3 regions of the Dethiothermospora halolimnae genome follow, and region 1 is predicted to be linked to each of the others. Evidence: riboswitches for the same ligand, from Rfam matches in the RefSeq annotation. Region 1 holds a riboswitch; each other region holds the start of a gene.
What was found. A riboswitch is a leader RNA that binds a small molecule or an ion and turns the genes downstream of it on or off. The one in region 1 is predicted to bind S-adenosylmethionine.

Region 1 (3,291 bases):
TTCCCACATCATTTTTTTCTCCTAAGCAAGCATCTATGGCTATTATAAAGCCAAAGGGATGTTTCTTTTTTATATAATCTATTCTTTCCTTTATATTTATAGCATGAATAGGGTTTTTTAATGTTCCATATATATGAAAAGGGAACTTTTTATTTTTAAGCATGGTACCTACTAGGGGACCTAAACAGTCTCCGATACATTTATCGGTTCCTATACAAACCACTACTATTTCGTTATGGAAATAAGGGTGTATATATTCACCAAGTATAGAAGTGCTATTATTATCGTCATATTTTAATTCCATTTTTTTTGTTTTCAAGGTAATTCCCCCTTATATATGATATGACTATGCTTTTAAAAAGGGGAATAGTACTTTTTAATTAAAGAAGAAAGGGCAAAGAAGAAAGAAGAAATATAAAAACGTAGGGACAGGGCATGCCCTGTCCGGGGGACGGCCATAAAATATCCTTGGAGAAGTAGCAGAGAATTCATTCTCCGTTACATCTTGTTGTTGTGGCTTATTAACCCTGTTGTTGGGGGATTCGTAATCCCCCAACCTATAAAAATAAATCCCATATTAATACATAAATTTTCTATAACAATAAATAATATTACTAAAATAACTTTATTATAGGAGTGATATAAATGAAAAAGAGATCTTATTATCTTACTTTATTATTAGTACTTACTGTTACCACGGTGGCATTGATGTTAAATATGCAAGCTTAATTTAAAGTTAATGTTATCACATAACTTCCTAATCTAGGTCAAATCAAAGCCCTTAAATGCTAATGTTAATGTAAATACTTCAAGTTCAAGTTTATTATATGCCACCGTAAGAAGGGTGTTAAAATAAAACAGAATGTTTTATTACCTTCCATAATAATATATAATGTATGTGTAATGGAGATAAGCGAATATATTGGAGGTTATTATGGGGGGCATAATTACAATTTTTAAGGAAGAATTATTTATATTACTTCTTTCTGCAGCACCTATTTCTGAATTAAGAGGGGCGATACCAGCAGCTATTACTGTACTTGGTTTTAGTCCTTTATATAGTTTAATACTAGGGGTGATTGGTAATACTATACCTGTTCCTTTTTTACTTAAATTATTAAAACCATTGTTTGATTTCTTTGGGGAAACGGGAGCCTTTGGAGGAATAATAACATGGATTAAGAAAAGAACATTAAAGAGAAGTGATAAGGTAAAAAAATATAGTATAGTAGGTTTATATCTTTTAGTTGCCATACCATTACCGACTACAGGGGCATGGACCGGGTGTTTAGCAGCAACCCTGTTTAATATAAAGTTTAAGCATGCTTTTCCTGCTATATTATTAGGAATATTAACATCAGGAATTATAATGGTATTAGTAACAACCCAGGCAACATGGCTTGCTAAATACTTATTTGCAGAGGTGTAATTAAAGAAGAAAGTGTAAAGAAGAAAGAAGAAAAAAAATGTAGGGACTGAATATATTCAGTCCCCCTGTCCTATGAAGAGGCAGGGGGAACAGAATAAAAATTTATTTCCACAATAACAAAAAATATTGACACTATTTCACCAATATGGTATCATCATATTAATATAAAGAAACTGAATAAAAATCTTGATGCCTTATCAAGAGCGGTGGAGGGAAAGGGCCCTATGAAACCCGGCAACCAATGGCTAAGCTATACGGTGCTAAATCCCGCAGAATGGAGATTCTGGAAGATGAGGTGACTCGTGAAAACGACCTCTTCTTTTTAGAAGGGTTTTTTTATTATGTAATATAATAGGGAGGTTTAATCTCTATGTTGGGCCTCAATATATTAGGGCTCTACAAGGATTATACTATTAAAGATTTTTAATTCCATTGAGTTAAGGGATGGATAATCCCTTGTTGTTGGGGGATTCGTGACCCTCCAACCATAAAAATAAAGGAGGAAAAGAAATGAGAAAATGGCTATTTACATCGGAGTCAGTTACAGAAGGTCATCCAGATAAAATGTGCGACCAGGTTTCAGACTCTATACTTGATGCAATATTTGAAAAAGACCCAAATGCAAGGGTGGCTTGTGAGACGTCGGTTACAACGGGACTTGTATTAGTTTCTGGGGAGATTACTACTGATTGTTATGTTGATATACCAAAGGTTGTTAGAAAGACTATTGAAGGAATAGGATATACTAGAGGAAAATATGGATTTGATAGTGAAACTTGTGCAGTTCTTACGGCAATAGATGAACAATCTTCAGATATTGCCATGGGAGTTGATGAGGCTTTAGAGCATAAGAATAAAGAAGAAGATGAAAGAAATTTAACGGGAGCAGGAGATCAAGGTATAATGTTTGGATATGCATGTAATGAGACAGATGAACTTATGCCCCTTCCAATATCATTGGCCCATAAATTAGCAAGAAGATTATCAGAGGTAAGGAAAAATGGAAAGTTACAATATCTAAGACCCGATGGTAAGACCCAGGTTACAGTTGAATACCATGATGATAAACCGGTTAGGGTTGATACCGTGGTTATGTCAACACAACATAGTCCCAATGTTGATTTGGAAACTATAGAGAAAGATTTAATAGAGCATGTTGTAACAGAAATTATACCAGCTGAATTATTAGACGATGATACAAAGTACTATATAAATCCAACTGGAAGATTTGTAATAGGTGGTCCCCAAGGGGATGCAGGATTGACAGGAAGAAAAATAATAGTTGATACCTATGGTGGCTATGCAAAACACGGAGGTGGAGCTTTCTCAGGAAAGGATCCAACAAAGGTTGATAGATCAGCGGCCTATGCAGCTAGATATGTGGCTAAAAACATAGTTGCTGCGGGACTTGCAGATAAATGTGAACTACAACTTGCATATGCAATAGGTGTAGCTAAACCGGTTTCAGTTTTAGTTGATACATTTGGCACAAATAAAATAGAAGAGTCTAAGATAGAAGAGTTAGTTAATAAGCACTTTGACCTAAGACCTGCTGCTATAATAAAGGATTTAGACTTAAGAAGACCTATTTATAAGCAAGTGGCTGCCTATGGACACTTTGGTAGAGACGAGCTTGATTTACCTTGGGAAAAGACGGATAAAGCAGAGATTTTGAGAAAAGAAGGGCTTGAAATTAAAGAATAAAGAATAGAGAATAAAGAATAGATAAGGAGCAAAGTGGCCTCAAGCCACTTTGTTTTTTTTTATAACGGATTTTGCGACTGTAAGGAGTAAAATAACCATATTTATTCTTTATTCTCTATTATCTATTCTTTAAAAATAAATGTGACCTTAGACTTAAG
Region 2 (3,291 bases), on a different contig from region 1:
GACAATACTTGCAGTCGTGCCGATTGTAGTGCCAACAATCAACTTGGAAATAGGGAAAACCAAAATCATTAAAATAATAAATGGAAATGATCTACTTACATTGACTATTGTTCCTAAGATATAATTAAGTTTTGGTTTTTGCCATATGCCATTTTTTTCGGTGATTACTAGTAATATTCCTAAAGGAAAACCTATAAGTAATGAAGCAAGAGTTGAAGCAAATACCATGTATATAGTTTCTAGAAATGGCGGTAGTAAAAGGTCGATAAAATTATCCATTCCAAATCACCTCCAACCTTATATTTTCAGTTTTTAACCATTCAGTGACAGTTTTAATTTTTTCATTGTCTCCAAATATTTGTATAATCAAATTTCCAATGCTTGTGGTCATAAGTTCATCGATATTTCCAGATAAAATATTAACATCTATATCAAACTTTCTTATTATTTGAGAAATAATAGGTCTTTTAGATACATCTCCAACATATTTTAATCTAATCACCTTAGAATTTGGCTCCTTTGGGAAATTAAGCTCTTCTTTAATACTGTGATTTATATTAGAAACAAAACTTTTGCCGGTTTCTGTTTTTGGATTAGAGAATATTTCCTCAACTGTATTAAGTTCTATGATCTCACCATCTTCAATAATGGCTACTCTATCACAGATTTCCTTTATTACCTCCATTTGATGAGTGATAAGAACTATGGTTAATCCAAATTCATTTTTTACTTTTCTTAAAAGATTTAGTATGGATTTTGTTGTCTGAGGATCAAGGGCTGATGTGGCTTCATCACACAGTAATAAATCAGGTTTATTGGCTAGAGATCTTGCAATTGCCACTCTTTGTTTTTGACCACCACTCAACTGTGACGGATAAGAGTTTTCCTTATCAGACAAATCAACAACGGATAATAATTCCTTAACCCTTCCCTTTATTTCACTTTTTTTATGTCCAGAAAGTTCTAAGGGTAAAGCCACATTATCTGCAACGGTTCTAGAACTTAAAAGATTGAAATGTTGAAAAATCATACCTGTTTTTTTTCTCATGTTTCTAAGTTCCTTTTTATTAAATTTTGTTATATCATTACCTTCTAAAATTATATTTCCGCTGGTAGGTTCTTCAAGACGGTTAAAGGTCCTAATAAGTGTTGATTTTCCAGCCCCACTTAAACCAATTATTCCAAATATCTCATTCTCTTTTATATTAAGATTTATATTTTTAAGAGCATAAAACTCACTATCATCATTTCTAAATACTTTGGTTAAATTATTTACTTTTATCAATTAGACCACCACCCCTTTAATAGATTAATGTACTAAAACATTTTAGATATAGAAATACCCCTTCCAATAGGTTTTTCTTTTCAAAAAAAAGAAAAACCACTTTCTAAATGAAAGAGGTTCACGTGCGATTATTCCTCTCTCATCTTTCGGTATACATATACCGCTGGAATTAGCACCTTGTGTATTAACACCGGTTGCTGGGCTTCATAGGGCCAGATCCCTCCGCCTCTCTTGATAAGAGTTCTGTATTTATTTGTTGCTTAACATTATACTTATAACTAAAACAAATGTCAATAGATTTTTTTTAGAAATGATTTCATACTAGTATTTGGTGATAAATAAACTTAATTTTTAGTAAAAAAACATCTAGAATAAAAAAGTATGGGACAAACACATGTATATATTAAAAATCATAATATATATACTAGATAGAATATGAAAACGAGAATGAATATCAAATAATAAGGAGTTGATTATTGTGTCTAGTAAAATTAAAAGGGTTTTTCCAGGGGGAAATACTTCAAAGGGTTTCTATTCATATTATGATAATATTATAGAGAAGGATGCAAATAGGATATTTATATTAAAGGGTGGACCAGGTACAGGGAAATCATCTTTAATGAAGAGTATTGGAAAAGAGATGCTAAACAAAGGTTATGATATCGAATATCATCACTGTTCATCAGATAACGGCTCCATTGATGGTGTAGTTGTACCAAAACTTAAAGTAGCTATGATAGATGGTACAGCACCCCATGTAGGTGTCCGTAAACACAAATTAACTGTTTGAGCTACCTACTTGCCTTTTAAGATTGTGGTGTAGAGACTAAGGAAAATTAGAATATATTCAGATAGAGTAAGGGGCATCTATGGGAATAGGTGTTTTTTATTGTGTTTGGGTATAATTTAAAATGAAAAAAATAAAAAAAGAACAGATTATAAGAAGGATTAATGAAATTATATATTAATTAACAGTAGGGAAGAATCAGTAGACTGAATTAATAAAGGTATATCTAGTGGGTTATTTTGTAAGATAGATGTTTTGAATCAATATATTTTGTTTTTATGCAGAAAATTAAAGTAATAATTGATAAGAAAATACAAACTGTTGAAGGGATTTAAGTGAAAAATGTAGAAATAAACAAATTAAAAGGTTTAATTTAATATATATTTTTAAAATCTATTAAATTAAGGCATTGAATTATATGTTCAAATATAAAAATAAAGGGGGAAGAGGTTATGGACAAGGATACATATGTTCTAAATTTTATGGGACGATCAACAATAGGAAAGTCAAGAATTATTAGTACGTGTATACAAGATAAAGAAATTGGAACATATATTCACAAGGATAATATTAATGGCAAGACTAAAACTAATATTATATATGTTATAAATTATGATAAAGATAATACTTATAAATTTATTCCTAAAGTGAATTATATATTTGAAAATTATTTAACAAGAACTGAAGATAAAGTAAAATTTGAATTAGAATCATTTAAAAAAGCATTTGATGAAGTTAGTAGTGAAAAAGATTTTGAAGGTATAGAGGAGTTTATAAATCAAATTGATGATATAGAGGAATTAAAAACATGGATAAAAAAATATATAAAGAGAATTCAAAAACATCTTATCAAATTGGTAGAGCTAGAAAAATGTGAAAATGAAAATCAAAAGATACTGTTTTATTGTAAATTGTTTGAGGAAAATTTGATTTATAATAAATTATTTGACATAGAAATTGAATTAAAGGCATCGAAAAAGTTTAAAAAGGTATTAAGAAAATATGAATTAAAACGTATTATATTAATAGATACAAGGGGAGTCTTTGATGTGCCTGATAAACTTCAAAGAAGTTTTACTAAGTACAACCCAGATATAAATATTTTTATATTTGATGAGAAAGGTATGACAGATCATCTACTTAAACAAATTTATGATGAGTTAGAACCTATGTTTGGTAAATCTTTTGAAATTTGTATTAGAACAACAACACCTTTAAG
Region 3 (3,291 bases), on a different contig from region 1:
AAAAGCTGTAAAGGACATGGGGTTTGAAGAGGCTAGTCCTATTCAGACTAAATCTATTCCTTATTTAATGGATGGAAAGGACGTTATTGGTCAGGCACAGACTGGAACAGGAAAAACTGCTGCCTTTGGAATACCTACATTAGAAAGAATTGATGCAAGTAATAAAACGGTACAATCTTTAATCTTATGTCCAACAAGGGAGTTGGCTATACAGGTATCAGAGGAGATAAGAAGAATATCTAAATTTATTAAAGGTATAAATATACTTCCTGTATACGGAGGGCAGCCTATAAATAGACAAATAAAAGCTCTTAAAAAAGGAGTTCATATAGTTATAGGAACTCCTGGAAGAGTTATGGATCATATGCGCCGTGGTACTTTAAAGATGGGTAATTTAAAAATGGTTATATTAGATGAAGCAGACGAAATGCTTAATATGGGATTTATAGATGATATTGAAACAATACTACAAGGTACTCCAAAGGAAAGACAAACGGTATTATTTTCAGCTACTATGCCCAAGGGGATATTAAAAATCGCCAATAAATATCAAAAGAACCCTAAAAAAATTAAAGTGGTCCATAAAAAGTTAACAGTACCTAGCATTGAACAATATTATTTCGATATTAAACAAAGAGATAAGTTAGAGGTTCTTACCCGTTTAATGGATATGTATAGCCCTAAGTTAAGTTTAGTATTTTGTAATACAAAGAGAAAAGTTGATGAACTTGTAATAAAACTACAAGGCAGAGGGTACTTTGCAGATAAGTTACATGGAGATATGAGACAACGTCAAAGAGATAGGGTAATGAATAGTTTTAGAAATGGTAATGTCGAAGTGCTTGTTGCCACAGATGTTGCAGCTAGAGGTATAGATGTGGATGATGTGGAAGTAGTATTTAACTTTGACGTTCCCCAAGATGAAGAATATTATGTACACAGAATTGGTAGAACGGGAAGAGCAGGAAGGACAGGTAAGGCATTTACCTTCGCTGTAGGTAAAGAAATATATAAACTAAAAGATATACAAAAGTATACTAAAACTAAAATTAGAAGACAGAATCCACCATCAGCAAGTGATGTGGAGGAAGCTAAAAGTGAGATAGTGTTAAACCAAGTTAAAAATATTATAAGCAAAGAAAAACTAACTAAAGAAGTTAATCTAATAGAAAAGTTTATTGATGAAGATTATGCATCAATTGATATTGCTGCTGCTCTATTAAAATTATTAACAGATAGAACTGATAAAAATTCCGATTCTCCAGAGGCTGATTTTGGAGATACAGGAGCAGAACCCGGTATGGTACGTCTTTTTGTAAATGTAGGTAAAAAAGATAAGATAAGACCAGGGGATATCGTAGGAGCAATAGCAGGTGAAACAGGACTTAAAGGAGAATTAATCGGAGCTGTCGATATATTTGATAAATATACCTTTGTTGAGGTTCCAGAAGATAGTGGAAGAGAAGTTATTAATGTAATGAATAGAAATAAAATCAAAGGTAAAAATGTAAATATAGAACCTGCTAATAGAAAATAAATAAAAAATTGTTGACAAAGAAATTACTATATGATATTGTTATTAGCAACAAATTGGATATCCTTATTAGGAGATAGGGTAGAGAGTTAGCTCGTTGACCCTACACCAACCTACTTGATTAAGTAAGGTGGTTCTGCTAACATCGATAAGGAGGACGGTTAAAAATCCCCTTAACGATGCTTTAAGGGGATTTTTTATAATTAAATATTTATTCTTATCCAGAGAGGTGGAGGGACTGGCCCGATGAAACCCGGCAACAGCCAATCTAAAGATTGGAAATGTGCTAAATCCTGCAACTATTGGTTGAAAGATAAGAGATTTTTATAGATTGAGTCTATATAAAACACTTCTTATCTTTAGGGGGTGTTTTTTTATTATTAAAAATAAAGGAGTGCTGTATATGAGTAGAAACTATATTAATGATACCATCTGTGTTCAAGGGGGATATAAACCTAAAGTTGGAGAACCTAGAATAACTCCCATTGTTCAAAGTACCACTTACAAATATGAAGATCCAAATCATTTGGCTGATATATTTGATTTAAAAGAAGAAGGACATATGTATTCTAGAATAAGTAATCCTACAATATCTGCCTTTGAGGAAAAGATAGCTCAATTAGAAGGGGGAGTAGGGGCCCTTGCAACGGCTTCAGGTCAGGCAGCCACATTGATTTCAATATTAAACATATGTAAATCAGGAGAGCATATTATAGCTTCTTCAAACCTTTATGGAGGAACCCATACTCTATTTTCCACTACGCTAAAAAAGATGGGTATAGATGTTACATTTATAGATCCAAATCTTAGTGAAAAAGAAATATTAAGTTATGGAAGGAATAATACAAAGACCTTGTTTGCTGAGACAATAAGTAATCCATCACTAAATGTATTAGATTTTGAAAAATTTAGTAATGTAGCTAAAAAGTTAGAGGTTCCTTTTATAGTAGATAACACATTCCCAACTCCATATCTATGTAATCCATTTAAATATGGGGCAAATATAGTGATTCATTCTGCAACTAAATATATAGATGGCCATGCTACCAGTGTAGGTGGAGTAATAGTAGATGGAGGAAACTTTAATTGGGATAATGGTAAGTTTAATGAGTTAGTTGATCCAGATCCAAGTTATCACGGTATTAGTTATATAAAAGAGTTTAAGGAACAAGCCTATATAGTAAAAGCTAGGGTACAACTTTTAAGGGATATGGGCTCTTCATTAAGTCCATTTAATAGCTTTTTACTAAACTTAGGAGTGGAAACTTTACATTTAAGAATGGAAAAGCACAGTGAAAATGCTTTAAAGCTTGCTAAATATCTAGAGTCTCATCCTAAAGTAGCATGGGTTAACTATCCTAAACTTAAAGGAAACATAAACTATGAATTAGCCAATAAATACTTAAAAAAGGGCTGTAGTGGTATGTTAACATTTGGAATAAAGGGAGGGAAGAAAAAAGCAATAGAGTTTATAGAAGAATTAGAACTGGTATCTTTAGTTATCCATTTAGGGGATGCTAGAACATCTGTGTTACATCCAGCAACTACTACCCATAGACAACTAAGTAAAGCCCAGCTAGAGGAATCTCTAGTAACGGAGGACATGATAAGGGTTTCTGTGGGGATTGAAGGAATAGAAGATATAGTTTATGACTTCGAAAGGGCACTAGAAAAAATCTAAGTGGGGTAGATGTATATGATAAAAATATTAATAGTAAATTTAATGCCTAAAAAAATAGAAACTGAAAACCAATTTT

Region 2: another riboswitch for S-adenosylmethionine. It lies ahead of V6137_RS04265 (methionine ABC transporter ATP-binding protein); the one in region 1 lies ahead of metK (methionine adenosyltransferase).
Region 3: another riboswitch for S-adenosylmethionine. It lies ahead of V6137_RS03285 (O-acetylhomoserine aminocarboxypropyltransferase/cysteine synthase family protein); the one in region 1 lies ahead of metK (methionine adenosyltransferase).

Annotation. Positions count from the first base shown of each region.
Region 1 covers NZ_JBAKFX010000025.1:14,066-17,356, forward strand. Annotated here, with positions in the region: gene yyaC (spore protease YyaC) at 1-319, opposite strand, end outside; gene V6137_RS11110 (COG2426 family protein) at 935-1,429, shown strand; SAM riboswitch class I at 1,621-1,726, shown strand; gene metK (methionine adenosyltransferase) at 1,940-3,133, shown strand.
Region 2 covers NZ_JBAKFX010000006.1:103,115-106,405, forward strand. Annotated here, with positions in the region: gene V6137_RS04260 (methionine ABC transporter permease) at 1-279, opposite strand, end outside; gene V6137_RS04265 (methionine ABC transporter ATP-binding protein) at 272-1,285, opposite strand; SAM riboswitch class I at 1,422-1,526, opposite strand; gene V6137_RS04270 (P-loop domain-containing protein) at 1,764-2,075, shown strand; gene V6137_RS04275 (hypothetical protein) at 2,525-3,291, shown strand, end outside.
Region 3 covers NZ_JBAKFX010000005.1:56,841-60,131, reverse strand. Annotated here, with positions in the region: gene V6137_RS03290 (DEAD/DEAH box helicase) at 1-1,537, shown strand, start outside; SAM riboswitch class I at 1,598-1,689, shown strand; SAM riboswitch class I at 1,749-1,854, shown strand; gene V6137_RS03285 (O-acetylhomoserine aminocarboxypropyltransferase/cysteine synthase family protein) at 1,938-3,215, shown strand; gene V6137_RS03280 (homoserine O-acetyltransferase/O-succinyltransferase family protein) at 3,231-3,291, shown strand, end outside.